4 regions of the Nonomuraea sp. NPDC026600 genome follow, and region 1 is predicted to be linked to each of the others. Evidence: riboswitches for the same ligand, from Rfam matches in the RefSeq annotation. Region 1 holds a riboswitch; each other region holds the start of a gene.
What was found. Region 1 has a riboswitch for cyclic di-AMP ahead of AB0F17_RS45155 (C40 family peptidase). Riboswitches for the same ligand answer to the same signal wherever they lie in the genome.

Region 1 (7,139 bases):
GGACGTGGGCGCGCTCGGCCAGCGTCATCAGGTTCACCCTGAGCGCGCCCTGCGGCATCGGGCGGAAGTCGTTGAACAACGGCTCGAACACGACCGGATACACGAACGACGCCAGCAGGGTCAGCGCGAACGCCCCCACGGCGGCCGGAATCCACCAGCGCCGCACCTTCCTGGCCAGCGCCACCACGACCAGCACCATGATCGACTGCAGCACCACGCCCACGGCCAGCCCCTTGAGCCGGTCCCCGGTCCAGCCGGCCCAGTCCTGCGTGGACAGGCCGTAGTCACGCAGCACCACCTCGAACCAGACGCCCAGCGGCCACCGGACCGCCTCCACGATCGCGGTCAGCACCGTCACCCCGAGCACCACCCGCACCCACCACGGCCCGCGCAGCCCGCCCAGCACCTTGGCCCCGAACGGCGTGAGCACCAGCAACCCCGCGAACAGCACGGTCAGCCCGAGCGACAGGTACCCGGGGACGCTGGTGGCGGCGTCGAACGCGGCGGCCCTGGCGATCTCGCCCGCACTGAAGTCACGCGCCGGATCCGGCGGCACGGTGGGAGTGCCCGGCGGCATCACCCGCCACGGCGTCGCCAACGCCACCACGACCAGGATCACCACCCCGAGCAGGACCAAGGCCCAACCGGTCCCAGCACGCGCGGGCGTAGCGGGGGCGCCTGGCGCGACGTTCCCGCTCGGCATGGCCTGTCCCCCTGGCGCGGCGTTCCCGTCAGGTGTGGCCCGCCTCCCTGGCGGGGCCTGCCTCCCTGGCGTGGCCTGCCCGCCCGATGCGGAGCCCCCATCTGGTGCGGCCCACCCACCCGGTGCGGTCTGCCCGGTGTCCGGGGCGGTATCCGACCCCGCCGGCCCGGCATCCGCCCCGAACGGCACGTCGTCTCCATCGGACCGCCCAGTCGACACGGCGCCGGGGCCGGGCGGCTCGGGCAGCGCGGCGTTCTCACCGGGCTGTGAGCCCGGGTGCCGGGCGGCGGGGTCCGCGTCGTCGTCAGGCGGCATGTTGTCGGTGCTCTGCAGATCGTCCATCCGCGTTCCCCTTACGCAAGCTGGTCCCGCACGTAGTCGCGCCACCGTGCCGTCAACGTCCCTGCCGAGAGCCCGAGCCTGGCGAGCCCCCGGTCGATGCCACCCGTCTGGGCATCACGGTAGAGCCTCACCAGAGTCCCCTCACCGAACCGCTCGGCGATGAAGCGACACGCCAGCCACGCCTCCTGGTAGGCCCGTGCCAGCCGTACAGGGTCCCGGGAAGAGGGTGCGAATGCCTCAGGCCCCGGCAACCCGCCCGGCAAGCGCCCGGCCCGCACCTCGGCGGCCAGCTCAGCGGCGGCGACCCGAACCGGCAGCCCCGCGTCGCGGTAGCCCACGTAGTCGGCGAACCCCTCATAGAGCCACACAGGCAGCCGCTCCGTCCCGGCGGCGACGTGGGTGAGCTCGTGGGTGAGCACGACGTCCCGCCCGGTCGGGGTCAGCCGGCCGAAGTACTCGGGCACCACGACGACCCGCCCGCCATCGGCCACCGCCGCCAGCCCGGCGACACTCCCCACCCCGGCCACCCGCGCGGCCTCGGCCGTCGAACCAGGCACGAGCACCACGGGCCGCACCGGCCGTCCGAGCACGGCGGAGACACGCGTCCCGGCGGCGTCGGCCCTGCGCGCCAGGTCGCGAAGCAGCTCGGTGGCCGCGTGGTGACCGACCACGACCGAACGCGCACCTCGTACGACATCCGCCCCGTCACCCCAGAGGCCCCGCGCCTCCGCCGGGAGCTCGCGATCACCGGGCGTCGGGCCGCGACCCGCCACAGGCTGCTCACGACCACCGGACGGCAGGTCACGAACCGTCGCCGCGAGGTCACCCGTCCCGGTGGCCCGGTGCGGGACGGCACTGGCCGAGGCGAGGGCCAGGAGCAGCACCCCCGCCACCACGACTCGGCGGCTCACCTGCACGGACACGTTCCCCGATGGTAGTCGCCCACCGCGGGAGACCGGCCGTCACGGGAAAATGCGCGAAGGTCCCGTCCCCAGCGGGACGGGACCTTCGTGACGGTCATACAGGCCGGGACGCACCGCCTTACAGACCGGGACGCACCGCGCCCGCGAACGACGCCTTGCGCCATCCGTTGAGCTTCTCGATGCGCACCGTCTGACCTGTTCTCGGCGAATGGATCATCTTGCCGTTGCCGACGAACATGCCAACGTGGCCGAGCCCATGGAAGAACAGCAGGTCGCCTGGCTTCAGATTCTTCCAGGAGACCTTCTTCTTGATGCCTGCGAACTGGCTGTTCGTCACGCGTGGGATCTTGACGCCGGCCTTCTTCCAGGCGTACTGGACGAGACCGGAGCAGTCAAAGGAACCGGGTCCTGTGGCCCCGTAACGGTACGGGTCACCGAGCTGGTCCTTGGCCACGGATACGGCCGTGCGGGCCCTCGCCTGTTGCCGAGCGACCGCCGTCTGGTGCGCGGTCTTCTTCACGGACTTGACGGTCTTACCCGCCGTGGTGGTCGTCCGGGAAACACTGGCCGGTTCGCGCGCCGTCGTCGCCTGCGCCGTCGGGGCGTGGAGGACCACACCTCCGGCCGTCACGGTCATCGTTAGTGCTGCGCCACTCAGGGCAAGGCGGGACAGACGGGGGTTATAGGGGGAGGTAGACAGGATTTCTCCTTGGATCTTCCACGAACGCCTACCGGGTTAGCTGACGGATTCGGGCCTGGAAGTCGCCCTACGGCGCGATAAGCGCCGATTCACCCCTGATCCCTGGGACGGGATCGCTGGGTCCCCGGTTCCGTGCTCCTGGCTGCACGGATTCGGCAGGCCACCGCCGCAATTGGTGACATTGGGAAATGGCGGTGACCGAACGGTTTTTCTATCTGTCCACATCGGAGACCCGATGGAGAGCCGCGACGCCATGGCTTGTTCGCCGCGAGGCCAGAAGCTACGCCCTAAGTAACGAACTGGCAAAGGCGTCATGGGGTTGTCAGGATCAGGCAGACCCCTCAGTCAGGACCGCAATCCCAGATGGAGCAGCGGTTTATGTTACGCAAATGTGACCCTTCTCACACTTGACGATACCTCGATCTGTCAGGTCCCATTCGTCACTTCTGCACCACTGGTCCCGTTAGCACCAGATCGCTGGTCACAGCGGTCGCAGCCCCCCGAACACCATTCGCCCTAGATCCAAAGAACCCTCGACGATCTCCGGCCGAGATCCCAGGACAAGTACGGCCCCCGTCGGCCGTCGCGGCTCGGCGAGCATGCGAAAAGCACGCCGAGCATGACCCCGCCGCCGGTATGGTCGATGTGGGCCACGCCGCGACCCCGCCTTGCGCACGCGCGCCACGCTCACTCAGAGCGCCAGACGCGCCACGCTGAGCTCGCCACACACGCCGGGAACACGGACACCGACGTGGCATTTATCACTCTTCAGCACGCGACCCCGGGCGCCGGAATCCACGGACCGGGGCCAAGAATGCGCACGTCACGGCGCGCAGCCGTCTCCACCGGAGGAGCGTGCCCCTGGACAGGCCCCGGCCCCGCACGGCGGGCGGGGCCCACCGTGCTTGGCCGTACAGAAAAATAACGCTTTTGAACTCAGCAAAAGCGCTACGGGCGGATGGCCCCCACCAGGCTGCCACCGTAGGAGGAGAGGGTGACGACTTTGACCACGTCGCCGGTCTGGGGCGCGTGGACGATCTGCCCGTTGCCCGCGTAAATGCTCACATGCCCCAGCCCCGAGCTGAAGATGAGATCCCCCGGCTGCAGATCCTTCAGATCCACCTTGCGGGAGGAACCCCAGGCCCACTGCTGCCAGGTGGTGCGGGGCAGCGAGACGCCCGCCGCGCGCCACGACGCCTGGGTGAGCCCCGAGCAGTCCCAGCCGCGCGGCCCCGTACCGCCGAACACGTACGGCTTGCCCACCTGCGCGTACGCGAACCTGAGCACCGCGGCGGCGTTGCCGGAGGCCGCGCCGGTGTACTTGATGCCGGTGCTGTTCGGGTCGCCGGTCTTGTAGGCGCCGAGCTTGTCGAGCAGCTTCTTCTGCTGCGCGATGAGCTTGCGGACCTCCGAACGTTCCTTCTCGACCCCGTCGCGCTCCTTGTCGGCCGCCTGCAGCGCCGTCTCGGCCTTGTCGCGCTCGTCCTTGAGGCCGCGGTTCTCCCGGTCGAAGGCCACCAGCCGCTCCAGCTTCTCCTGCGACAACTGGTCCGCGAGCGCCAGGCTGCCCAGCATGCCCGTGGGGTCCGGCTGGCCGACCATCGTGGGCCAGGAGCCGGCGTCGGGGCCGAGCTTGTAGGTGTCGACGGCCATCGCGACCACCTGGGCGTGCAGCGTGGCGACCGTCTCCAGCTTGCGCTTGTAGCTCGCGTTCAGCTTGCCGTACTCGCCCTGGGCCGTTTTGTACTTCTCGGTCGCCGTGTTGTAACGGTCGACGACCTTGTCGGCCTTGTCGTTCAGCTTTTTGAGCTTGGCTTTCGCCTGCTTGATCGTGGGCTTCGGCGCGGCCAGTGCCTCGCTCGTTGGGGACAGCAGCAGCCCGATCGCGAGACCCGCAGCCAGTGGCACCCGGCCAAACCTCACAGTGTCGCCTCCCAGGGAATACATCTGGGGCGAAATGGTACAGAAGTGGCGGGTGTGCTTTTACCTGAACGGCCGATTCGTAATCTAGGCGCGGCCCAGCCTGCGCAACAGCAGACCTGACGGAACCGGTCTGGCTCCCATGCGACGGACGGATTCGGCCACCTCGCGATCGGAGGAGACCACCGCCATGGCCCGTCCTGGCGGCTCGGCCCGGACGAGCTGGCGGATCAGGTCGTCGGCGATCTCGCCGGGCGCGCTGAAGAGCACCCGCACGCCGCGCGGTGCCACCACCTGGACGGGCGCGTTGAGCTCGGCGCCGTCGAAGACCACGGTCACCTCGACCCTGGTCTGCGCGACCAGCCCGCCGAGGCCGGTCATCAGCCGGGTGCGCTGATCGGCCAGGGTCAGCGTGCCGTAACCGGTCTTGGTCACGTTGTAGCCGTCGATGATCAGATGCACCTGCGGCAGCGCGAGCAACTGGTCGAGGAGTTGCGGATCGTCGTCGGCCAGGGCGCGCGCGGGCACGCCTCTGACGCCGGGGCGCTCGCCCGTGAGCGCGGCGACCGAGTCGGCGGGCCTGCTGATCATGGTGGGCAGGGCCAGCTCCCTGCGCAGCCCGGCGGAGGCGTCCTGCAGCGCGTCGAGCAGCACTCTGACGCGGGCGTCCTCGATGCTCCTGCCCTCGCGCGCGGCCCGGCGCGAGGCTTCGAGCTGTTTCTCCACGTCGGCCAGCCGCTCGCGGAGCCTGCGCAGCTCCGACTCGCCCGCGCTGCCCGCCGCCGACGCGGCGGACTTGGCGTCGTCGGCCGCGTGCTCCATCTCCTCCGCGCGGCGTACGGCGGTCTTGCTCCGCTCGCGGGCGTCGTGGAGCTTGCGGCGCAGGTCGGCGTTCTCGGCGCGGGCCAGCCTGAGCTGCTCGCGCAGCCGATCGGACTCCTCCTTGGCGGCGCTCTTCTGGGCGGCGAGCTGCTCCCGCAGCCGGTTGACCGCCTCTTCACGCTCGGACCCCTCGGCCGCGACCGCCGACTGCTCCAGGTCGGCCCGGGCGGCCTCGACCATCTCCGCCCAGCCGACCGGGCGCGTCAGGTAGGCCGCGGCGGCCACCAGCACGGGGTCGGCGGCGGGCGGCACGTTGCCCTCGACCAGCGAGGCGACGAGCTCGGGCCATCCGGCGGCCACCGACTCGGCGACCACCTCGCGGAACTCCTTGTCGTTCTCCAACTGGGCGGCGATGGGCGCGCTGCCCAGCTTGGCGCGCTTGCGCGGATCGAATTTGGCGATCCCGCGCAGCGGCGGCGGAATCGTGGCAGCGGGCATGGACCCGAGGACCTGCGCCGCCAGATCGACGACGTTGAGTCTCACCTGCTCGGGAAGCGGGCGAGACAGGCCTTCACCCGCTGAACTCATCCCACGGTCCCTTCGTGACATGCCCTTTCAGACAAGGGTACGGCTGTCGTGTACCTGACCGTAACGGCAGGTCGTGTATGGACAAGCGCTTGCTAGGGGTATACGACTGTGCCGGGGACCGCGTTCACCCGGTGTTCACCCTGGAGGCCGACCGTGACGGATCAGATGCGTACCTCCACCCGCGACCTGGATGAACTGCGCGATCGGGTGGGAGCCTGGCTCAGTGAACAAGTCGGCCGGCCGGTGACGGTCTCCGAATTGTCGCGGCCCACGGGAAACGGCATGTCGAGCGAGACCCTCTTCTTCACCGCGTCCTGGTCCGGAGAGCGTACCCGGTGCGTGGCCAGGATGGCGCCCGCCCAGGAAGCCGTACCGGTTTTCCCTTCGTACGACTTGCGGGCCCAGTTCGAGATCATGCGTTCTGCCAGGGAAAAAGCTGGAATCCCAGCACCGAGGGCCCTTTGGTTCGAGCCCGACCCCGGTCCGCTGGGCACCCCGTTCTTCGTGATGGAACGGGAGGACGGGGACGTACCACCCGACGTCCTGCCGTACACCTTCGAGGGCTGGCTGCTCGACGCGGCGCCGCACGATCGGCGCCGGCTGCAGGACGCGACGGTGGCGATCCTGGCCGCGCTGCACGACGCGCCGTTCACCGCGCACGACCTGGCCGTGCTGCCCGAGGGCGGGCTGCGCCGCCACGTGGACGAGCAGTACGCCTATTACGAGTGGGCGCACGGCGCGACGCGTATCCCGCTGCTGGAGCGGGGCTTCGACTGGCTGGAGGCGCACTGGCCGGCCGATCCGGGGCCCGACGTGCTCTGCTGGGGTGACGCCCGTATCGGGAACGTGATGTATCGCGACTTCACGCCGGTGGCGGTGTTCGACTGGGAGATGGCGGCGGTGGGGCCGCGCGAGCTCGATCTGGGATGGATGATCTTCCTGCACCGTTTCTTCCAGGACCTCACGGAGTCCGTCGGCATGCCCGGGATCCCGGACTTCATGCACCGCACCGATATTTGCGGGAAATATCGGGAGCTGACGGGGTATCTGGCGCGGGACATGGAGTTCTACGAGATGTACGCGGCGCTGCGGCACGGCGTCATCATGGCCAGGGTGTGGCAGCGCCGGATCCACTTCGGCG
Region 2 (7,139 bases), on a different contig from region 1:
TCGAACCTCGCCCTGGCGCGCTATCGCCTGCAAGCCATCTCCAGCCAGTTGCTGACCTGAGCCATGGCACCGCTGGACACGCTCCTGGCCGGCCTCGCCCGTGAACGTTCCACGGGCGCCCTCCGCGTGGGCCGGGCCGGGACGATCTTCCTCAGCGAGGGCCGGGTCACGTACATGGAGTGCGCCCACACACCCGGCGTCGAGCGCGTGCTGGCGGCGCGGGGGCGGCTGCCGGAGGCCGCGCTGCGCCGGTTGCAGGCCGACGGGGGCTGCGCGCGACTGCTGGAAGAAGGGCCCGTCACGCTGGGCGAGCTGCAGTACTGCGTGCTCGGGGCGGTCCTGGACGCCGCGTTCTTCCTGCTGCCGGTCGGCGGGAACCGGCCGAAGTTCCGGCCCGGCGAGCAGCACTGGCTGGGCGGGCAGTGGTACTTCGACGTGGCGGGGCTGATGCGCGAGTGCGCGCGCCGCCGGGCCTATCTCGCGCAGATCTGGCCGTCGGCCCAGTTGGACACGGCTCCGGTACGGCCGGTGCCGCGGCTGCCGGGGAACGGGGTGACGCTGGACTCGGTCCAGTGGGAGGTCGTCATCGGGGCCGATGCCGAGGCGACACCGCTTGACCTGGCCAAACGGATCGGCAGGTCCGGCTATTCGGTGCTCCTGGCCGTACGGAGGATGGCCGCGGCCGGGCTGCTGGCACCACCCGGAGAGACCGCCCCCACGCACGACCCGGCCAAGGGCGCGAGCACCACGCGGGCCACCAAGGAAGGCACGGCACGGCACGCGGCAGGCGGCCCGGCGCACACCGCCACGGACGACGCGGCAGAAGCCACCGAAGACGGCGCACCGCAAGCCGCCGGGGACCGGCAGGGCGCGCTGCCGCGGCGGGTGCCCGGCACGGCCGATCAGCGGCCGGCACACGATTCCGCTGCCCCGGGCCTGCCGCTCGGCCCGCCGATCTCGGCGGACCCCACGGACCTGGCCCTGCTGATGCGCCTGAAGAAGGCACTGGAGGAGCTGACATGAGGTTCCTCCGCCCGCAAAGGAGGCCACCGGTGAAGCTGTGTGAAGAGGTGCTCAGGGAGATGGTTCTCCTGCGCGAGCGCACCCCGGACATCAGCGGGAGCGTCGCCTGCACGGTCGACGGCCTGACCATCGCCTGCGACAACGGCGGCAAAGCCAACGGCAGCAGCGAGCAGACCGCCGCGCTGTCGGCGGCGTTGCTCGCGCTGAGCAGGCGAATGACGATCATGACGTGCCAGGGCGTACTGGAGGAGACGCTCATCTCCGGCACCGCCGGCTTCGCCGCCTTCTACGCGGCGGGCCCCACCATCGTCCTCACAGTCCTGGCTGAGCCCGGCACCAATCTCGGGCTGCTCCGGCTGGAGGGGCGCAAGACGGCGGCCAGTGTGGCCGCCATCGCAGCACGGATTCACTGACCTTGAACGGAGGAAGGCATGGCCAGCATGGACGTCTCTCTCAAGGAGATGATGACGATCGACGGCTCGATCGGAGCGGCGATCGTCGACCACGGCAGCGGCATGGCTCTGGGCGCGCTCGGCGGTTCGAAGGACCTGGATCTCCAGGTCGCCGCGGCGGGTAACACGGAGGTGGTCAAGGCCAAGCTGCGCACGATGGACTCGCTGGGGCTCAAGGAATCCATCGAGGACATCCTGATCACGCTCGGCGGCCAGTACCACATCATCCGGCCGATCACCGGCCGCGGCGGCAAGGGGCTGTTCCTCTATCTCGCCCTGGACCGGGCGCGGTCCAACCTCGCGATGGCCAGGCACCAGCTACGCGGCATCGAGGAGAAGCTGGAGGTCTGAGAGACCCGGTGGCTCGCGTACGGGCGCGGCGAACGCGAGCCACCGTCCTCCAGCGATCTCCGGTACGTCACCCGGTGGTGAGCTTGGTGATGGCGTCGACGATCTCCGGCCACAGCGGTTCGGGCAGATCGTGACCCATGCCGGGGAACGTCAGCAGCCTGGCGCCCGGGATCGCCGCCGCCGTGGCCCGGCCGCCGACGACCGGGACGAGCCGGTCGGCCTCGCCGTGGATGACCAGGGCGGGCACGCCCAGCGTGCCGAGCTGTTCGGTGCGGTCACCGGAGACCAGGATCGCGGCCAGTTGCCGGGTCGTGCCCGGCGGGTCGAAGCTCCGGTCGTACGCCTGGCCGGACATCCGGACGATGCGTTCCCGGTCCAGGTCGAAGCCGGGCGAGCCGATCACCGACCAGGTCGTCAGGGCCTGGGCGAGGACGCCCGCCCGATCGGGCGCGGGCGGTGCGAGCAGCACCGCGCTGGCCTCCGGGGTGGGCGGGGCCACGTTCGGGCCGGGGGTCGACATGATCGAGGTGAGGGTCAGCACGCGTTCGGGGTGCCGGATGGCGAGCGTCTGGGCGATCATCCCGCCCATCGAGGCGCCCACCACATGGGCAGCGGTCCAGCCGAGGGCGTCCATCAGCCCGGCGGCGTCGTCGGCCATGTCGTCCAGCAAATACGACGAGGACGTCCCCAATGCGGGAACGTCCTCGTCGTGCAGGTGCGTGGAGAGACCGGAGTCACGGTTGTCGAATCTGACGACGTGATGGCCCTGCTCCGCCAGGAGCTCGCAGAGCTCGTCGTCCCAGTGGATGAGCTGGGCGCCGAGCCCCATGATGAGGAGCAGGGGACGTCCGTCGGATGAGCCGAAGGTCTCGTAGGCGATCTGGATGCCGTTGGCGACTGCATGCTTGGTCACGGGATCAGAATGACATTCTGTTTCCCGCGAAGCAAAGACCGACGGACCGTCAGCGCTGGAGGAGGAGCTTGCGGCCGACCATCACGCCGCCACCGACGATCGCCAGCCCGGCCCCCAGCACGGCGCCGTTGAGAGCGTCGCTCGACTCGGCGGCCTTCTTGTCGGACACCGGCACCGCGGGCAGGTCGGCGCCCGGAGCGGGCTTGGGGCTGACCGTCTTCGGAGCGGCGACCTGCGGGGGCTTGGCGGGGTTGTGGTCCACGCGGGCGTAGGCACCGGTCGAGTAGGCGACCGGGTAGTTCTTCTTGCCCGGGCCGTTGCCCCACTTGGTGATGATGTAGCCAACCTTGATGTGGCCCTGGCCGCCGACGCCGTCCACACCCAGCGTGCTGGAGTTGAAGCGGCCGCCGGTCAGGTCGGCGAAGGTCTTGGCGTCCAGGTCGAGCATGACACCGCTGGAGGACGGCGTGCCCGGGCCGCGGTCACCGACGAAGAAGGGCATCTTCTTGCCCTTGTAGACAACGTAGCCCTCTGTCATGAGCGGCCAGCTCGGGCTGGCGGCGAGACGCTTCTGCATGGGCTTGCCGCTGGCCGGCAAGCCGGTGTCCCCGGCGCGGCCGGAGGAGTCGTCCCAGAAGTAGGACGCCGTGGTCGAGCCCTTGAGCAGGACCTTCTTGTCAGTGCCGGAGTCGGCGTGCGCGGCCGTGGCGGCACCGATGGACAGGGCGCCGACGAGGGCGGCAGTCAGCATGGCAGAGCGAATAGACATGAAGCAGCAAAGTCCTTTATACGGGTACAGGGAGGAGAGCGCTCGCTAAAGGAGGGGCGTAGCCGGGCGGAATGCCAAACGGTCGCTACGCGACGGAGCGCGGGAAGAGCTTGGGGGATGGTGCCGGTCAGTCGTCGGCGGATGGCAACACGCGGGCGGGCGGCACAGCACGGGAGTTAAACATGCGGTAGGAGTCCTCTCCATCTCGCCTACCGGGTTAGCTGACGGGTTCGGACGTGGAGATGCCCTACCGACCGATGGTCGGATTCACCCCTAAGGAACGGTGGTTCCCCGGTTCTCGCCTGAGCGAAATTCGGCGCCTGCCGGTCGACGCCTCTCTGCTGAAGCGCCAGGTCACCGGCTGGTAACTTCCTTGGACTATATGGAGAGAATCGGACAAAGGCAAACTTAAGCCCATGAATCGGGCGAAGATCTACCTATGAGGTCAAGAAAAAGGGGGGTACGGCATGCCGTACCCCCCGAAAAGCCCTTGTCAACCGCCGCTCTTCCGCCTGAAAGAACGCTTGCTGGCGGCGGGCCCGTGAGCGCCGTGAATCTTGGAAGGGTCGTTGCCCCTGCCACCCGCGCTCGAGTCGGCGTGCTGGCCGCGCTTGCGCTCGAGCGCCTCGCGGAACTTGCGCTTCATCTCGTCCTCGGGAGTTTCGTCGACTTCCGGCTCCGGTGTTTCCGCCATGAGGACCTCCTGGTGTTGGGGACAAGGACAGCTTCGCATGACGGCGCTCAGGACGCGAAACCAGCCTCGACCTTGGGCTGTGGTGTCTCCCGGTCGATGCGCGCGCCGGGCATGGCGATCAGGGCGACCAGCGCCACGAGGGCGCCCGCGACGCCCAGCGAGGGAATGACCAGGGCCGCGGCCGAAGCGTGCGCGGCGGCCAGCCCGTGCAGCGGCGCCTCGGCGGTGATCTCGGAGGTGTACGCGGTGCCGGCCAGCGCCAGCGCGACCGAGCCGCCGATCTGGCGGAAGAACGTCAGGTTCGCCGAGGCCGTGCCGATGTACTGGGGCGGCACCGAGGACTGCACGGCCACGGTCAGGCCGGAGAGCATGGGGCCCATGCCGAGGCCGATCAGCGCCATCCACCCGACGAGCACCCAGGGCGGCGTGTCCAGCGTCAGGCCGGAGCACAGCAGCGCGCCCACGGCCAGCAGGAACGGCGCCGCCACCAGCCACGGCTTGTAGACCCGCGTCCGGCTCATCAGCGCGCCCATGAGGACACTGCCCACCACCATGGCCAGGGTCAGCGGGTAGATCCGCAGCCCCGACTCGGTCGCAGTGGCGCCGAGCGCCTCCTGGAAGTAGCGCGGCAGGAACACCACTCCGGCGAACATGCAGAAGGCGGTGAAGAACGACGTCACGTTGACCAGCGTGTACGTACGGTTGCGGAACAGGTGCAACGGCATGATGGGCGCCTCGGCCCGCCCCTCCACCACCACGAACACCACCAGCAACACCAGAGCCAGCACGATCGGCCCGACCACCGGCACGCTGGTCCAGGTGTGGGCGTCGAGCCCCTTCTCGGTCAGGCCGATGAGCAGCGCGCTGATGGCCACCGTGAACACCCCGATGCCCAGGTAGTCCGGCCGCCCGCCACCATGCCCCGCCTGGCGCGGCAGGCGCAGCACGATGATCCCGATCAGCACCAGGCCGATCGGCACGTTCACGTAGAAGGCCCAGCGCCAGCTCGCGTGGTCGGTGAAGAGCCCGCCCAGGAACGGCCCGGCGAGGTAGCTGAGCGCCATCACCCCGCCCATCGCCCCCTGCACCCGGGCCCCGCCCTTGGTCGGCGGGAACAGCTCGATCACCAGGGCGATGGACAGCGGAAGCAGCGCGCCCGCCCCCAGGCCCTGCAGCGCGCGGAACAGGATGAGCTGGGTCATGTCCTGGGCAACCCCGCACAGCGCGGACCCCACAAGGAACACGGACATGCCGATGAGCAACAGCGGCTTCCTGCCGTGCTGGTCCGACAGCCTTCCATAGAGGGGCACGGTCACGGTCGAGGTCAGCAGGTACGCCGTGACCACCCAGGTGTAGAGATCAACGCCGCCCAGCTCCGCGATGATCCGGGGCAGGGCCGTGCCGACGATGGTCTGGTCGAGCATCGCCAGGAACATGCCGCCGAGCACGGCGACCAGCAGGAGGCCATCGCCTCCGCGCTTCGTGTCAGTAGTCATATGTGGAGATTGACATGTAAGGACTGACATGTCAATCCTTTGGTATGCTGACTTACATGTCCCTACGGATCGCACTGCTCGGACTCCTCGACGCCACGGGGCCGGCCAGCGGCTACGACCTCACGAAATCGTTCGAGCGGTCGCTCAATCACGTCTGGCAGGCCGGGCACACGCAGATCTACCCGGAGCTGGTGAAGATGGCCGCCGACGGGCTGGTGGCGGTCGAGTCGGAGGGGGCACGCGGGCGGAAGCTCTACGCGATCACGCCTGAGGGCGCGAGTCAGCTCCGTTCCTGGCTGGTCGAGCGCGAACCGACCTCCGCGCCGCGCAGCGAGGTGGCGCTCCAGGCGTTCCTGCTCACGCTGCTCGACCGGGAGTCGGCGATCGCGGTGGTCGAGCGGATCAGAGCGCAGTTCGCGGAGCGGCTGACCGTCCTGGAGTGCAAACCCAAGGACACCCCGGGATTCGGCAGGTACGCGCTCCGCCTGGGTCTCGCCCAGGGCCGTGCGTCGCTCACCTGGGCCGACGAGACCCTGGCCGAGCTACGCGACGCCGTCGGACGCGACTGACCGCTGCGCCGGGGCGCGTCCGACGGCTGTCAGCGGGGCGGTCAGGCGAGAAGGGCCAGCTCATCGGCGGTGAGGACGAGGTCGGTCGCGGCGGCCGAGTCCACGATGGTCTCCGGCCTGCTGGCGCCGGGGATGGGGATCACCACCGGGCTGCGCGCCAGCTCCCAGGCGAGGCAGACCTGCTGCGGAGACACGCCCCGCTCCGCCGCCACCCTGGCGAACGCCGCGTGCTGGCCGCCCAGCTCCGACGCCGAGCTGATGCCGCCCAGCGGCGACCACGGCAGGAACGCCAGCCCCAGTTCCGCGCACACGTCGATCTCCGGCTCGCTGGACCGGAACCGCGGCGAGTACTGGTTCTGCACACTGGCCAGCCGCCCGCCGAGGATCTCGTGGGCGAGCCTGATCTGCTCCGGGTTCGCGTTGGAGATGCCGGCCATCAGGATCTTCCCGGTGTCGAGCAGGTCTCGCAGGCCGCCGATCGTCTCCTCGTACGGCACGGCGGGGTCGGGCCGGTGGTGCTGATAGAGCCCGATCGCCTCCACCCCCAGCGCCTTCAAGGAGCGGTCGCACGCCTCGGCCAGGTAGTCGGGCCGGCCGTTGACCTGCCAGCCACCGTCCACCGTGCGGGTGTGGCCGCCCTTGGTGGCCACGAGCACCCCACTGGTGTCGCCGGTCCAGCTCGTCAGGGCCTTGGCCACGATCCGCTCGTTGTGGCCCACCTGGTCGGACGACGGCGTGTAGGCGTCGGCCGTGTCGATGAGGGTGACGCCGGCGTCGAGCGCCGCGTGGATGGTCCTGATCGACTGGGCTTCGTCGGGCATGTGCCCATGTACGGACATGGGCATGGCGCCGAGCCCGATGGCGCCAACATG
Region 3 (7,139 bases), on a different contig from region 1:
GAGCACCCGCTGGCTGGGGTCGAGGCCGCGCAGCGTCAGCTCGGCGGGCACGCCGGCGTCGTACACGGTGATCTCGGGCCGCTCGCGGATGAGCGCCACATCCGCGGGGTCCTCGCGGCGGTGCGGGAAGTAGGCGAGCGGCTCCTCGGCGGCCAGGTCCATCAGCCAGCTCAGGTAGCGGTCGCGGCGCACCAGCTCGTTCCTGACGAGGGAGGTGCCGAGCACGACGGTCCGCTCGACCGGTCCGGGGCCGCCCAGCGGCTGCTCACGCAGCCACCCGAAGTCGTGACGGACCAGGTCGACGCCCACGGCGCGGACGGCCAGCGCCAACTCGTCGGACACCGGCAGCGCGGTGAAGACCGACACCCGGCTCGCGCGCAGCCTGATCGCCGCCGCCAGCCCCAGCGCCGCACGCAGCTTCCCCGGATGCGCCCGCGCCCGCAACAGCGGCTTGTACGGCCCGGCGGCCAGCAGTTCGAGCAGCCGGAGCGTGGCCAGCCCATCGTCGACGATCACGATGCGACCCGGGTGCGAGACGAGCCAGCGGACCTGGACACGGCCGGAGAAGGCGTCGCCGACGGCGTGCGGGGAGCGTGGCATGCGCTCGCGCGGCTCGGCCAGCTCCAGCCCCTCGGGCAGCGCCAGGTCGGACAGCGCCCGGCGCGTGGCCTTCAGCGCCCGGAGACCGGCACGCGGGACGACGGCGGTGGCAGGCCCGAGCAGCCCAGCGCGGTGGGCCTCGATGGCGCACAGCATCTGAAGCGGGGACTCCACCCAGGCCGACGCCTGTTTGCCCACTCTGTACTCCCCGCCCGGTGATGGCCCGTTCACGACCGCTTCAAGCTAGCCCGCCCGCCTTAAGCCGTCAGAAACGACACGTGAACAATGAAGACCATGAACTCTCTACTCCTCAATACGGACGGCGTACAGGTGCCGCAGCTCGGGTTCGGCGTCTGGCAGGTGCCGAGCGACGAGGCCGAGCAGGTCGTGACGACCGCTCTGGAGATCGGCTACCGCCACGTCGACACCGCCAGCGCCTACAGGAACGAGGAGGGCGTCGGCCGCGCCGTACGCGCCTCGGGGATCCCGCGCGAGAAGCTGTTCATCACCACCAAGCTCTTCAATCCCGACCACGGCCGGGCCGAGGAGGCGTTCGACGAGAGCCTGTCGCGGCTCGGGCTCGACTACGTGGACCTCTATCTGATCCACTGGCCGTTGCCGAAGCACGGCACGTACGTGCAGGCGTGGCGCGGCCTCGAGAAGATCTACCGTCAAGGGCGGGCGAAGGCGATCGGCGTGTCCAACTTCACCGTCGAGACGCTCACCCGGGTGATCGACGAGACGGACATCACGCCGTCCATCAACCAGATCGAGCTGCACCCGTACTTCCAGCAACGGCGGCTGCGGGAGTTCCACGAGGCCAACGGCATCCTCACCGAGGCGTGGAGCCCGCTGGGGCAGGGCCAGGGCCTGCTCGGCGACCCGGCGCTGAGCGTGCTGTCGGAGAAGTACGGCAGGACGCCCGCGCAGATCGTGCTGCGCTGGCACATCCAGCTGGGCAACGTGGTGATCCCCAAGTCGGTCACGCCGGCCCGGATCAAGGAGAACTTCGAGGTGTTCGACTTCGTCCTCGACGCCGAGGACATGGCGGCGATCGGCGCCATGAACACGACAGACGGCCGCATCGGCCCAGACCCGGACACCTTTCACTGGATGGGTTGATTCCCTACGATCTCCCCCCATGAAGAATTTTGCATGGGGTATCGCGGCCACGGGTGTCATCGCCAAGAGGGTCGGCACGGTCATCGCGGCTGAGCCGGGGATGCGGGTGGCCGCCGTCGGCTCCCGCGACCTCGGCCGCGCGCGGGCACTGGCCTCGGAGCTGGGCGCGGAGTCGGCGTACGGCTCGTACGAGCAGCTGTGCGCCGACCCCGCCGTCGACGCCGTCTACGTGGCGACCCCGCACGCCCAGCACCTGGAGGTGGCCGAGGCGGCGATCGCGGCGGGCAAGGCGGTGTTGTGCGAGAAGCCGCTCGCCGCGTCCGTCGCCGACGCGGAGCGGATGGTCCGGCTCGCGCGCGAGGCCGGGGTCTTCCTGATGGAGGCCATGTGGATGCGGTTCAACCCGCTGATTCAGCGGGTGGCCGCCGATCCCCGGTTCGGGGAGATCCGCTCGGTCCAGGCGTCGTTCGGCTTCAAGTCGCCCTACGACCCCGCGCACCGGCTGTGGGCGCCGGAGCTGGGCGGCGGGGCACTGCTCGACCTGGGCGTCTACTCGTTCGGGCTGGCGCAGCTCCTGCTCGGGATGCCGGAACGGGCGCACATCACGGGCTCGCTGGCGCCCTCGGGGGTGGACGCTGAGGCGGGCGGGGTGCTGATCTATCCGGGCGGCCGGCGGGCCCTGGTGGAGTGCTCGCTGCTGGGCCCGTACGCGAACGACGCCTACGTGGTGGGGACCGGCATGCGCGCGGACATCAAGGCGCCGTTCTGGGCGCCGGAGCGGGTCGTGCTGAGCGGGCCGTCGATGGAGACGGAGGAGCTCGTGCTCGATCCGGCGGACAACGGATACGCCGGCGAAGTCCGCGAGGTGCGGGCCGTCGTGGCCGCGGGAGGTAAAGAATCCGCGATCATGCCACTTGACGAAAGCCTTGCCATGATGGGGCTTCTGGCAGATGTACGCGGGCAACTCTCCTGACCAGCGGTTTATCTATTTGTAATCCCCTTGCCCCATGTATTACCTTGTACGACATCTAAGGCATACGTACCTGTTTGTCCGGTTCGTTGCCTGACCATCGCACAAACATCACAGGATCGTCCTGTGACCGCTGAATCCGCCTCGTGCGGAACCGGGGACCCATGTCTTTGGGGTGAATCGGCACGTCAGTGCCGTAGGGCAGCTTCCACGCCCGAACCCGTCAGCTAACCCGGTAAGCGGCATGGAAGCAAGGAGAACCCCCTCGATGGCCATGAGTCGTCTTACCCGTGCCCCCAAGCTGACCTTCGCTCAGGCCGCCCTCGGCGTGGCCGTCGCGGCCGCCGCCATCGGCGGGCAGTCCACCGCCCACGCGGAGACCATCGCTACCGGCACCCAGCAGCACGCCGCCGCTCCCGCGGATCACCCGGAGGCCAAGGTCGAGGCCAAGGCCAAGATCTCGGCCGCGCAGGTCCTGGCCCTGGCCAAGGCCCAGGTCGGCACCTCCGAGGACGCCGCCGGCGGCGGCACCAAGTTCCAGAAGTGGTACATGAACACGCCGCGCGCCCGGGAGACCGTCAAGCGCGACGGCGGCAGCAAGCAGGAGTACCTGAACGCCGCTTGGTGCTCGATGTTCGTCTCGTGGGTCGGCGCGCACTCCGGCGCGCGCAGCATGGTCGGCTGGGACGCCTACACCGTCGAGCACGCGCGCTGGTTCGCCAAGAACCACCGCTGGGGCCAGGCCCCGAAGCCGGGCGCCGTGGTGTTCTTCTCGTGGAGCGGCAGCAAGAGCCTGGACGACATCCAGCATGTCGGGTTCGTCGTCAAGGACAACAACAACGGGACGATCTCTACGATCGAGGGCAACACCGGCAACGGCACGGTCGCCCAGCGTGTCCGGCCGAAGTCCCAGGTCGTCGGCTACGGATACCCGGACTACACCGGCTGACGGCTACTCCCCGAGTCCTCCGGCCCGCCTCCCCCCGTGAGACTCTCCTGGCCTCTCCTTTCGACGAGCGCGCGTCCTTTGGGCGCGCGTTCGTCGTACGTCTCCCCTGCGACAACCCCGGCCACCTGCTTCGGAACAGCCGAAAGAGGATCACGTCCCACCGAACAGCGCATGGCCGCCGTATCGGCCGCAACCCCCAAGTTTGGGGATGTACGGGTCCGCCGTCACCTCCAACACTGGCGGTGACCAGGCAACATGCCGGTTCTCATACCGCAGGAGGGGACATGTCACCGACGACCCAGCAGGACAATTGGCGCTTCTGTAACAAGTGCTACACCCTTTGGTGGAACGGTCGCCCCGACAACGGGCACTGCCCCGCAGGTGGCGCCCATGAGGGGCACGGCAGCTGGAACTTCTACCTCCCGGCGAACCCCGCCGAACACATCTGACGGGCACAGCCGACGATAGACCGGGCCCCCGCCCGGCAGAACTCCCCGCGACGCCCCGGCGTCGCGGGGAGTTCTGCGTGGGTTGCCTGCTCGCCGGGTCAGCCCAGTTGCTGGGCGTTCAGGCCGATGAGGCGTTCGTAGGCGGGGCTTTCGTCTGGGTAGAGGACCTGGACGTCGATGAGGAGGTCCGTCCCGGGGTCGACGCTGTGTCCGCCGCCCTGGGGGGAGCCGAGCAGGACGGCACCATCGGTGCCGTCGCGCAGGATCTCACCCCAGAAGTTGTCGACGAAGCTCTTGGACAGCGAGGTTTCCTCCGGCAGATCACCGAAGCCCACGCTCCATTTCACGACGCGGGTGTCCTCGGCGTGCATCGTGAGCCGGTAGGAGTAGATGTGCCCCACGCCTTCCGCCCAGTGGCCTCGCAGCTCCTGGTCGACGCGCAGGTTCCCCACGAAGCGGGCCGCCAGTGCGGACTGGGCCTGGTCGTTCCAGGAGCCGTTCGGGCTGTCGGCCATGGGGATGCCCCGCAGATCCGCGATCGAGGTCCCCCGGTCCACCGGCAGCGCGTGCCCCTGCTGGTCGGCGGCCGAGAAGAGCGCGTTGTCCTCGACCGTGTTGTTTACGACGGCACTTACCCCGTCACCGCTGTGGTCGAACCCGTACTCGGAGAAGTCGTTGACGTACGCGCCCATCGGAATGGCCAGGATCTTGTCGCCACGCCCCGGGGTCTGACCCGCGTTGAAGTTCGAGCCCCGGTAGAGACAGAAGTTCCCCCCCGGGCATGCCTCCGCCCCTTGGCCGTAGATCAGCTTCGGTTCCCTGTTGTCGCTCATTGCGCTCCCCCATCGTTGACGGCTCACGCGGCCACCCCGGGGGCAGCCGCCGGGTTCTGCGGACCGTGGTTGTCCCGGGCGTTGTTCCAGGGCGGAGCCCAGCGCATCGTGACGCCGGAAACCGGTACAGAAACCCAGCCATCACACTATGCTCAGGCCTTGCCACCTAAAGTAACGCCACGCGAGGCTCGCCACTGGTCGCCCGCAGCGCGCCAGCCAGCCGGTACCTCTCTCGGGGAGTTGACCGCCTGTCCGTTGCACCGAAGGCGGCCGATCCCAGTTCGTGATGCGGGTGACCGCTACGACGTCTCCTGGTAAAAAAATTCTGCGTACGTGTCGATTCGGGGGTCTGACTGTTCGACGCGTTCGTGAGAGTGAAGGAGGCGGATCATCAACTACCACCGGTTGAAGCTGGCGGTTTGCTCTCGCGGTCCCGTCTGGCTGAAGGGAGGCCGGTAGCGTGTGGCTGGTTGATGGCAGCCCAGCCCGCTACGCCGCGTGTGGCGATGTTGCGGGCCGCGATGTGGTCGGCGTGCCCAGCGAGGCCACACCCCGTGCAGACGAACCGGCCCCGCGCCGGCCGGTTCGCCCTGCTGACGTTCCCGCACTCCGGACAGGCCTGGGAGGTGTACGCAGGGTCGACCAGGATGAAGGCGACTCCGGCGCGGGCGGCTTTGTAGCGGGTGAAGGTGATCTGCTGGGCGAACGCCCAGTTGTGCAGGGTGCGTCGCTGGAGCCGGTGAGCCCTGACCCGGCCGCGAATGCCTTGGAGGTCTTCCAGGGCGATGCCGCGGCCGGTGCGTTCGGCTTCACGCACCACATATTTGCTGATTTGGTGGTTGAGGTCGGTCATCATCCGGTGCTCACGCCCCGACAGGCGACGCAATACCCGCCGCGCCGCAGCAGTCCCCTTCTTCTGCAGCCGTCGGCGTTGGCGATGGCGCCGCTCCCGCAGGGTGCGGACGTGGCCGTTGCCGCCGATCGGCCCAGGCAGTGCGGGGCCGGGCAGCACCGCGCCGTCGGAAGTGACCGCCAGGTTCGCCACCCCTTGATCCACCCCGAGGAAGCCGTGGACCGGCTGGCGCACCGCCAGCTTGGGCAGGGTGACGGCGACCTGCAGCAGCCACACCCCGCGCTGGCAGATCAGGTTGGCCTCACCGAGCGGCAGCGCGTCCACGGCTTTGAGGTCTTCTGGCCGGCCGGCGTAGGGGACGGCGACGCGGCCGGTGGGCGTCCACAAAGATACGGTCCGGGCGTCACGATTGAAGCTCATCAGCCGTGCGTCGTAGGGGACGGCGCCGTGCGCGCGGAAGATGTGGGCGCGCTTCTTGGTGGCGCGCCGGTTGGCGTAGGCGCCGGCGACCCGGGCGATCGCCCGCACGGCCGCTTGCGCGCCCAGCCCGGCCACCTGCGCCCGCACCTCGTAGTAGGCGAGCCGGTGCAGCTCCACTACGGCGAAGGTGCGGTGCTGCCACGCCAGCCGGGACACCATGGTGGCCGCCTGATTGCACACCTGCACCGCCGCTGCCAGCGCGTCGGCCTGGCCCGGGGCGGGTGTGAGTCGCAGTTGCACGACGGTGGGCAGGCCGTGGCGTTTGGTGGTGGAGCGGCGGATCGCCATCGCGCACCTCCTGTCACAGCGCCATCACCCACCGCACACATCACCGAACGTGACCGAGTCTTTCCATACTGTTTTCGAAAGGAGGGGTGGCGCTTCCTCCCGGCCCTGAAGGACCAGGTCTCCGCGCCACAATCCAGATGAAGTTCATGATCGTAGGGAAGGCCAACGAGGCGACCGAGGGCGGAGCACTGCCCAGCCAGGAGCTCGTCGACGCGATGGGCGCCTACAACGAGAGCCTGGCCAAGGCGGGGGTGCTGCTGGCCGCCGAGGGGCTCTATCCCAGCTCCCACGGCGCGCAGATCGCCTACACCAGGGATGGCAAGGCGACCGTGCTCGACGGGCCGTTCGCCGAGGCCAAGGAGTTGATCGCCGGGTTCTGGCTGATCCAGGTCAAGTCCCGGGAGGAGGCCATCGCGTGGGCGCTGCGGGTGCCTGTTCCCGGTGGGCATGAGGGGATCGGGCTGGACGTCTGGCAGGTGTTCGATGCCTCCGACCTGCCGGACGATTCGATGAGCCCCGAGGAGGCCTTGCGGGAGCGGCTGACGGGATCCGCCGAACATTAGCAGCCGGCTGCCCGGCCTCGAGGTCGGCTCGC
Region 4 (7,139 bases), on a different contig from region 1:
ACCCCGGCCGCCGCCATTCTGATCCGCACCTGGCCCGGTCCCGCCTCCGGCACCGGCACCTCCACGAGCCGTGGGGAGCCGGTACCACCGATGAGCGCGCGCATGTTCGTCATGCCTACGACCCTAGGAAGAGTTACTCTCTTCTGGTAAGTAGACACCTGTGAGTGCGTAACTCACCTGGAGGGACGAGGGATGGCGACGACCACGGCGGCCGACCGGCGCGAGGAGGCCAAGCAGGCGTTCGACGCCTACTTCGCGGAGTGCCCGTCGAGGAAGCTGCTCGACCGGCTCAGCGACAAATGGGTGACGCTGGTGCTCACCGGCCTGGCGAGCGGGCCTCGCCGCTACAGCGACCTGTCCAGGCGCATCGCGGGCGTCAGCCAGAAGATGCTCACCCAGACGCTGCGCGGGCTGGAGCGCGACGGCCTGGTGCGGCGCACGGTCACGCCCTCGGTGCCGGTCCGGGTCGACTACGAGCTCACATCGCTCGGCGAGAGCCTGATGCCGCTGGTGGCCGCGATCAAGGGCTGGGCCGAGGCCAACATCCAGATCGTCGAAGCGGCCAGGAAGACGTACGACGCCACCGCCTGACCGTCTGCGGGCAGGATCTCCGGGCCGCAGCGGCCACGTGCCGCGTAACGTTCAGGCCGCCGACGGCGGTTAGGTTGACAGCGGTCCCGCGTCCGGCGGCGAGTAGGAGAACAGTGATCAGTTCGGCCTCGTTCGGCAGCGTCCGGATCAGCTCGGTCGCGATCGCCTCGGCACCCGCCCGCGGGCGCTCTCTTTTGACCAGCCCGCGCGGGCGGCTGTGGTCGGTCCGTGGAGTTCATGAGCAGGAACGATTCCACCGGCTCTGTCGGATCGCCTTTGCCGAGCGGGTCGGAGCCGTGTCCGAAACGGGGATCGCGCGGCAGGGCTCGTACGTACAGCCCGGCCAGGTACGAAAGAGTGGCCCACACCGCTGTATTTCCCGATATTTCGTATATGGAGCGCGGCGGAAAATCGGCGTCCCAGGGATCGAAGCCCAGCATGTCCGTGGTGCTCGGCGGTGGTGGGTCGGAGCCCTTGTAAGGACGGCTGTGCTCGCTCATCAGGCCCCGAAGTGTGCCGACATATGGCGAGTACTTCACATATAGAGGATCATGTCAATGTCGATCGTCAAATGTGAGGATTGGCTTGCTTGACGACCTTTCCAGAATGCGTTTACCTTCTGCTCGGACAGAGACGTCTCGAGTTCTGCTGTTGGGGGGAGGGCTCCCGATGTATGTGCTCACTGAAGGCGTTGAGCTCAGCCATGCGGATCTGGCGTTGCTGGCGGAGCTTGCCAAGGGAGTCACGGTTGACCGGGTGGGCAGACGATTGGATATCAGCGGGCGCACGGTACGCCGGAGATTGCGGGGTATCTGCGACCGCATCGGAGTCGCCACCGCGATCGAGGCCGTGGCTTGGGCCGCCCGCCGTCAGCTCATCTGACCGCGCCGGCGGGCCCGCCGCCGGAGCCCCTGCCGCCAGACCCCGGCTGTCAGAGCGTTCGCCGCCGGCGCTTGCTGCTCGGGCGCCTGTCGCCAGGGCGCCTGCTGCCGGGACGCCTGCTGTCAGAGCGCCGGAAGTTCAGTCGGCGATGCGTACGGCACCCGCGAACGGACGGCGAGCGATGGACGCGATGCGCACGACGTCGCCGGTCTGCGGTGCGTGGACCATCATGCCGCCACCAATGTAGATGCCGACGTGGTGCAGGTCGCCGTAGAAGAAGACCAGGTCGCCGGCGCGCAGCTCCTCCTTGGAGATGTGCCGGCCGGCCGTCCACTGATCGCCGGTGTAGTGCGGCAGTGAGATGCCCACCCGCTGGTAGGCCGCCATCACCAGGCCGGAGCAGTCGTACGAGCTCGGGCCCTCGGCGCCCCAGACGTAGGGCTTGAGCTGCTGCGTGAGCGCCCACCTGGCGGCTATGGCGGCCTTGCCGGCGCCGATGACCGGCAGGTTCACCTTCACGGCGCGCGAGCCGGGGCGGCCCGCCTCGCCGATCGCGCGCTTGAAGAGGCTGCTCTCGACCTTGGCGACCAGCTTGGTGATCTTGTCGCGCTTGGTGCCGAGGCCGTCGACGATCTCCTGGACCTCGTCGATGCGCGTCTTGGCGCTGGTCCTGGCCCGCTCGGCGGCCTCCCTGGCCGCGGTCACCAGGTTGACCTCGGCGCCCTGCTGCTGCTCCAGCGCGTAGGTGGTGGCCGCCCGGTCGAGGAAGCTCTCGGGGTCGTCGGAGGTGGTGAACGCCAGGGACTGGCCGAGGCCGCCGTTGATGTAGGCGTTCTGGGCCAGCAGCGAGGCCTTGGCGCGCTTGACGGCCAGATCGGACTCGCTGGTGGCCAGCGTCTTCTGGGCCGCCTCGACCGCCTTCTTGGCGGTCTTGAGCTTCTCCCGCTGGCCGTTGTACTGCTCGCTGAGCGTCTCGATCTGGGTGTGGAGCTCCTCGGCCTGCTTGGACAGGGCCTTCAGCGAGGGCTTGGGATCGGCGACGGCGGAGCCGACGGGGATGGCGAACAGGAGGGTGGCGACGGTAGCCGCGATGACACCCAAGCGGGTGGAGGCTCTCCGGGATCCCGGAGGGCGGGCGTGAGCGCCCGCCGGCTTCCCCTCGCGATTGCGGGTGTACTTCACCAACCAGCTCCTCTCATCGGCGCCTACCGGGTTAGCTGACGGGTTCGGGCCGGAGCAGCCCTACCGAACGAACCGCTCGGATTCACCCCAGGGTGGCGTCAGGATGAGCTCGCCACCGGCGGGTCCCCGGTTCTCCTCGCGGAGATTGGGCGCGTCTCCACGCTTGGCTCGCGCGGGTGACATCGTCGCTGGACACTAGTGCACTCGGCGTTCGTGCTCAACCAGAACTGCCAAGTCAGTAGAGGTTTCGCAACCGAAGGGTCACGAGAGGGTCTCGTGCTTGGCCGTACAGAACAGACTTTATGTCCTTTTTCCACCAAGTTCGCCAAGACATGGAAGCCTAGGAGTCAAGGGATCCCCCATCGTGTTCGATCAACCACCAGATGTCATGAGATGGGGGAGAGGTCGCAGTTAGGGGTGAGCCGTAATCGGATCTGTACTCTGGAGACCCATGGAGCAGGTCGCCGAAGTGACAGTCCCGGACACGGAAATCGTCGTCCGGCGTGCCCGCACGCCGGATGTCAGGACGATTAGGCGCCTGGTCGACACCTACGCGGGCGCCGGACCGCGGCTTCTGGAGAAGGCCACGGTCACCCTGTACGAGGACGTGCAGGAGTTCTGGATCGCCGAGCGCGGTGGCCTGGTGGTCGGCTGCGGCGCGCTGCATGTGCTTTGGGAGGATCTCGCGGAGATTCGTACGGTGGCCGTCAACCCGGAGTTCCGCGGCCTCGGAATCGGGCACCGGATCGTCTCTTCCTTGATCATTACCGCTCGAGAGCTCGGCCTGCGCCGGGTATTCTGTCTGACTTTTGAGGTCGATTTCTTCGCGAGGCATGGATTCCGCCCGGTTCAGGGCACTCCGGTCTCGCCAGAGGTCTACGCGGAGCTGCTGGCCTCGTACGACGAGGGTGTCGCCGAGTTCCTCGACTTGGAACACGTCAAGCCCAACACTCTGGGGAACACCCGCATGCTGCTCCACCTGACATCGGGTGACGCGGACCTTGACTAATGCGAAAGGTGATTGTTGATACCTATGTCGATACGTTGGGCAGCACAGGCATGTGTCCTGACACGTGCCACATGCGCACTCGAAGCGAGGTGACACGGTGAGCACCGGACAGCCGCCGTATCCACAGGATGATTCCGGCGAGCACTCTGCGCCTGGCGGGACTCCCGAATACGGACATCACAACGCGGGCCGTCCCTATGGCGAGCCCGACCCGGATGTAACGGTCGTTGGCTACCGGGCGGACGACGCCTATGGTCAGCAACCCAACTATGGCCAGCAGCAACCGCCGCAGTACGGCCAGCAGCCCCAGTACGGGCAGCAGCAGCAGCCGGGCTACGGCCAGCAGCCGCAATATGGCCAGCAGCAGCCGTCGCAGTACGGTCAGCAGCCGCAGTACGGGCAGCAGCCCGGCTATGGCCAGCAACCCGAGTACGGCCAGCAGCCCGGCTACGGGCAGCAGCAGGCTTCGGGCCAGCAGCCCGAGTACGGCCAGCCTGGTTATGGCCAGCAGCAGCCGCAACCGCAGCCCGGTTACGGCCAGCAGCCCGGCTATGGTCAGCAGCAGCCGTCCCAGCCGGGATATGGCCAGCAGCCTGGGTACGGTCAGCAGCCTGGTTATGGCCAGCAGCCCGCGTCGGGCCAGCAGCCCGGCTATGGTCAGCAGCCTGATTACGGTCAGCAGCCGCAATCGCAGCCCGGTTACGGTCAGCAGCCTGGTTATGGCCAGCAGCCCGCGTCGGGCCAGCAGCCCGGCTATGGTCAGCAACCCCAGTACGGGCAGCAGCAGCAGTCCCAGCCGGGTTACGGTCAGCAGCAGCCGCAGTACGGCGGCCAGCCCGGATACGGGCAGCCGCAGCAACCCCAGTACGGCCAGCAGCCCGGTTACGGCGCCCAGCCGCACGGGATGCAGCCGCCCGGAGCCCCGGCCCCGCTCGCCGAGTGGTGGCAGCGGCTCGTGGCGAGGATCATCGACGGTGTCATCTTCGGCATCGTGTCCGGGGTGCTGGGCCTCATTCTCGCGGCCATCCTGCTCAGCAGCTACAACTCCGTGACCGGTACGTCGAGCGGCCTGCTGGGCCCGCTCGCCTACGGGATCGTGCAGACCATCCTGATGACGGCGATTTATGTCGCCTACGAGTACTTCATGACCAAGATGAGCGGCCAGACGGTCGGCAAGCTGGTCATGGGTATCAAGATCGTGCCCATGGGCAACATGCTGCCGCCCGGCGGCCTGCCCAACGAGGTGGCGCTCAAGCGGGCGGCCATCACCTGGGGCGGATACCTCCTCGGCATCATCCCGTTCGTCGGGACGCTGCTCGGCGGGATCGCCGTCGCGCTGAACGGTGCCTCCCAGCTCTGGGACAAGCCGCTGCAGCAGACGTTCGCCGACAAGTTCAGCAACACCGTGGTCGTGAAGATCAAGTAGTCCTCGCGAGCGCGAAACAGAGGTCGGCCGGTTGGCCGGCCTCTGTTTTGTGTGTGCGGGCCGTACCAAAATGGGTAGCGGTCGGTTCGCCGAAGGGTCGAGGTGGGTTATGGCCGGGTCGCCGCCGTGGAGTGACGTGGTCCCAGCGGAATGGTGGGAACGGCTGGCCGCCCGCCTCATTGAAGCCCTCGTCTTCGGTGTCTTCTATTACATTCTGTTCGTCGCGCTCTGGGCGGCCTTTCGAACTGTCGGGTTGCTGGAGGCGTTCGACGGCCGGCTGCCCGGCGTGTTCGCGTGGCTGCTCGCCGGGCTGGGATATACGGTCTATGACTGGACCGCGCTTTCCATGGGCGGCCGCACCTTCGGCAAAGCGATCATGAAGATTCGCCTGGCACCTGGTGGCCTTCGGCGAGGTGCGCTGCTGAAACGGTCCCTGATCTATCCCGGAGCCGTCATGGTGATGGGCATTCCGGTGGTCAATGTGCTGGCCGGAATCTTCGTCTTCGGGGTCGGGATCCTCATCTTGATCGACAAGCCGCTGCAGCGCGGTCCGCACGACAGGCTCGCCGGAACACTGGTGTCCAAAGATCTTCGCTGAGCCTTCGGTACCTGGGCTGATGCCTTTCCGTAAAATTTTCACTTGATCCGGTAAGGAGTCTGGAGAGACTGGCATTAGGCTGTGAGACGTCCGGGTTGCCGGATGTTGACGCCCTTGGCACACGGACGGCATCCGTGTACCACTATGGTCAGGTGCGGGCGGTTGTCCACCTCATGTGGCATGAGGGGCGCTCATGCCGGGGCCGCTTGTGGATAAAGCGCCCATCGAAACCCCCGGTCCGCTGTGGAGACGAGGACGAATGCAGGCCCTTACCGACGTATTGTCAGCCCTCATCCCACCCGTGGTCGTGGGCGGCGCCTTCATCTTTGGCGTAGTGAAGTTGGTCCGATCCGAGGCCGCCGGACGCCGGCCAAACCGCCAGGATCAGGCCGAGAACTCCAACTGATCGGTGACTCAGCGGAATCCCTGTAGCGCTGAATTGTCTCCACGCCTTTCCGGGTATATGTTTGCCCTGGCGAATGAAACAATGCTCCGCGAAAGGATTGCGTAGATGGCCAAGCAGATCCAGGAGATTCTCATCGATGACCTCGATGGGGGCGAGGCCAATGAGACGGTCAGCTTCGCTATTGACGGCTCCTCCTATGAGATTGACCTGAGCGACCTTAACGCCAAGAAGCTGAGGGACGCGCTCACGCCTTTCGTACAGCACGCTCGTCGGTCCGGTGCCGTGACCACGCGTCGGCGCGGTCGCGGCGGACAGCGTGCGATGAGCCGCGAGAAGAGCTCGGAGATCCGGCAGTGGGCCAAGGCTCACGGTCTGCCGGTGAGCGAGCGCGGCCGAATCGCCTCCACCGTGGTGGAGAAGTACGAAGCAGCTCACTGAGAGAGTCATCTCCCGACCATGCGCTTATGCCGCTCGCCTAAGGACCCCGGCGAACGCCATAAGCGCATGATCATTTTATCGGCTCTTCTCAAATGCTGGACAGTTCGCGTGGCGATCTTCTAATCGCCCATATGTGATCATTTTGGGCTGGCCGCTCGGTGGATTCCGGGCGGTTTTCTGTTCTGGTGCGTTCCAGCGCCGGGCGTGGACTCCCCGGTGGCGCGACGGTCCGGGTCGGTAGCCCGGCTGACCAGACAGGCGATTTCGCGGCCTCCGGGCGCCGTAGCACGATCGATTGGCGTGAGGTGCGCTTCCTTACATAGGATGTTTGCGTATGGCTCACTGATGTGGGCGTGGACGATGCGCGGGCGAGCCGTCTCACCGGCGGCGGCCGGAAGCCGCTCCATGTTGATCTGCCGGCGCCGTGGCGACCAATTCCAGGTGCTTCACCGAAGCCTCCCAAACATCGTTCGCTTGCGGCGTATCGGGAACACGTGACCCCCGATCGGTAGTTGGATAGAGGGTGAACGCCCTGCTCCCGGGGAACGTCTCTGCTATAGAGCGTGTCAGTGGCAGTGGGCATGGTTCGCCGAGCCAGGGCTAGCAT

Region 2: another riboswitch for cyclic di-AMP. It lies ahead of AB0F17_RS14915 (hypothetical protein); the one in region 1 lies ahead of AB0F17_RS45155 (C40 family peptidase).
Region 3: another riboswitch for cyclic di-AMP. It lies ahead of AB0F17_RS60660 (CHAP domain-containing protein); the one in region 1 lies ahead of AB0F17_RS45155 (C40 family peptidase).
Region 4: another riboswitch for cyclic di-AMP. It lies ahead of AB0F17_RS12570 (NlpC/P60 family protein); the one in region 1 lies ahead of AB0F17_RS45155 (C40 family peptidase).

The regions. Positions count from the first base shown of each region.
Region 1 is NZ_JBEZYD010000028.1:152,522-159,660, reverse strand. It holds gene AB0F17_RS45165 (M48 family metalloprotease) at 1-1,045, opposite strand, end outside; gene AB0F17_RS45160 (hypothetical protein) at 1,057-1,968, opposite strand; gene AB0F17_RS45155 (C40 family peptidase) at 2,087-2,605, opposite strand; cyclic di-AMP (ydaO/yuaA leader) riboswitch at 2,679-2,836, opposite strand; gene AB0F17_RS45150 (C40 family peptidase) at 3,617-4,576, opposite strand; gene AB0F17_RS45145 (NYN domain-containing protein) at 4,676-5,998, opposite strand; gene AB0F17_RS45140 (phosphotransferase family protein) at 6,152-7,139, shown strand, end outside.
Region 2 is NZ_JBEZYD010000005.1:397,912-405,050, reverse strand. It holds gene AB0F17_RS14940 (roadblock/LC7 domain-containing protein) at 1-60, shown strand, start outside; gene AB0F17_RS14935 (hypothetical protein) at 64-1,023, shown strand; gene AB0F17_RS14930 (roadblock/LC7 domain-containing protein) at 1,053-1,436, shown strand; gene AB0F17_RS14925 (hypothetical protein) at 1,455-1,826, shown strand; gene AB0F17_RS14920 (alpha/beta hydrolase) at 1,894-2,739, opposite strand; gene AB0F17_RS14915 (hypothetical protein) at 2,789-3,490, opposite strand; cyclic di-AMP (ydaO/yuaA leader) riboswitch at 3,700-3,837, opposite strand; gene AB0F17_RS14910 (DUF5302 domain-containing protein) at 4,002-4,202, opposite strand; gene AB0F17_RS14905 (MDR family MFS transporter) at 4,250-5,698, opposite strand; gene AB0F17_RS14900 (PadR family transcriptional regulator) at 5,755-6,267, shown strand; gene AB0F17_RS14895 (aldo/keto reductase) at 6,309-7,139, opposite strand, start outside.
Region 3 is NZ_JBEZYD010000056.1:20,491-27,629, forward strand. It holds gene AB0F17_RS60645 (hypothetical protein) at 1-798, opposite strand, end outside; gene AB0F17_RS60650 (aldo/keto reductase) at 895-1,722, shown strand; gene AB0F17_RS60655 (Gfo/Idh/MocA family oxidoreductase) at 1,742-2,695, shown strand; cyclic di-AMP (ydaO/yuaA leader) riboswitch at 2,814-2,949, shown strand; gene AB0F17_RS60660 (CHAP domain-containing protein) at 2,961-3,641, shown strand; gene AB0F17_RS60665 (hypothetical protein) at 3,926-4,090, shown strand; gene AB0F17_RS60670 (hypothetical protein) at 4,189-4,923, opposite strand; gene AB0F17_RS60675 (transposase) at 5,315-6,544, opposite strand; gene AB0F17_RS60680 (YciI family protein) at 6,691-7,107, shown strand.
Region 4 is NZ_JBEZYD010000004.1:489,867-497,005, reverse strand. It holds gene AB0F17_RS12585 (zinc-binding dehydrogenase) at 1-113, opposite strand, end outside; gene AB0F17_RS12580 (helix-turn-helix domain-containing protein) at 193-591, shown strand; gene AB0F17_RS12575 (LuxR C-terminal-related transcriptional regulator) at 1,261-1,473, shown strand; gene AB0F17_RS12570 (NlpC/P60 family protein) at 1,612-2,574, opposite strand; cyclic di-AMP (ydaO/yuaA leader) riboswitch at 2,661-2,817, opposite strand; gene AB0F17_RS12565 (amino-acid N-acetyltransferase) at 3,107-3,664, shown strand; gene AB0F17_RS12560 (hypothetical protein) at 3,687-4,565, opposite strand; gene AB0F17_RS12555 (RDD family protein) at 4,569-5,090, shown strand; gene AB0F17_RS12550 (RDD family protein) at 5,227-5,688, shown strand; gene AB0F17_RS12545 (Lsr2 family protein) at 6,200-6,532, shown strand.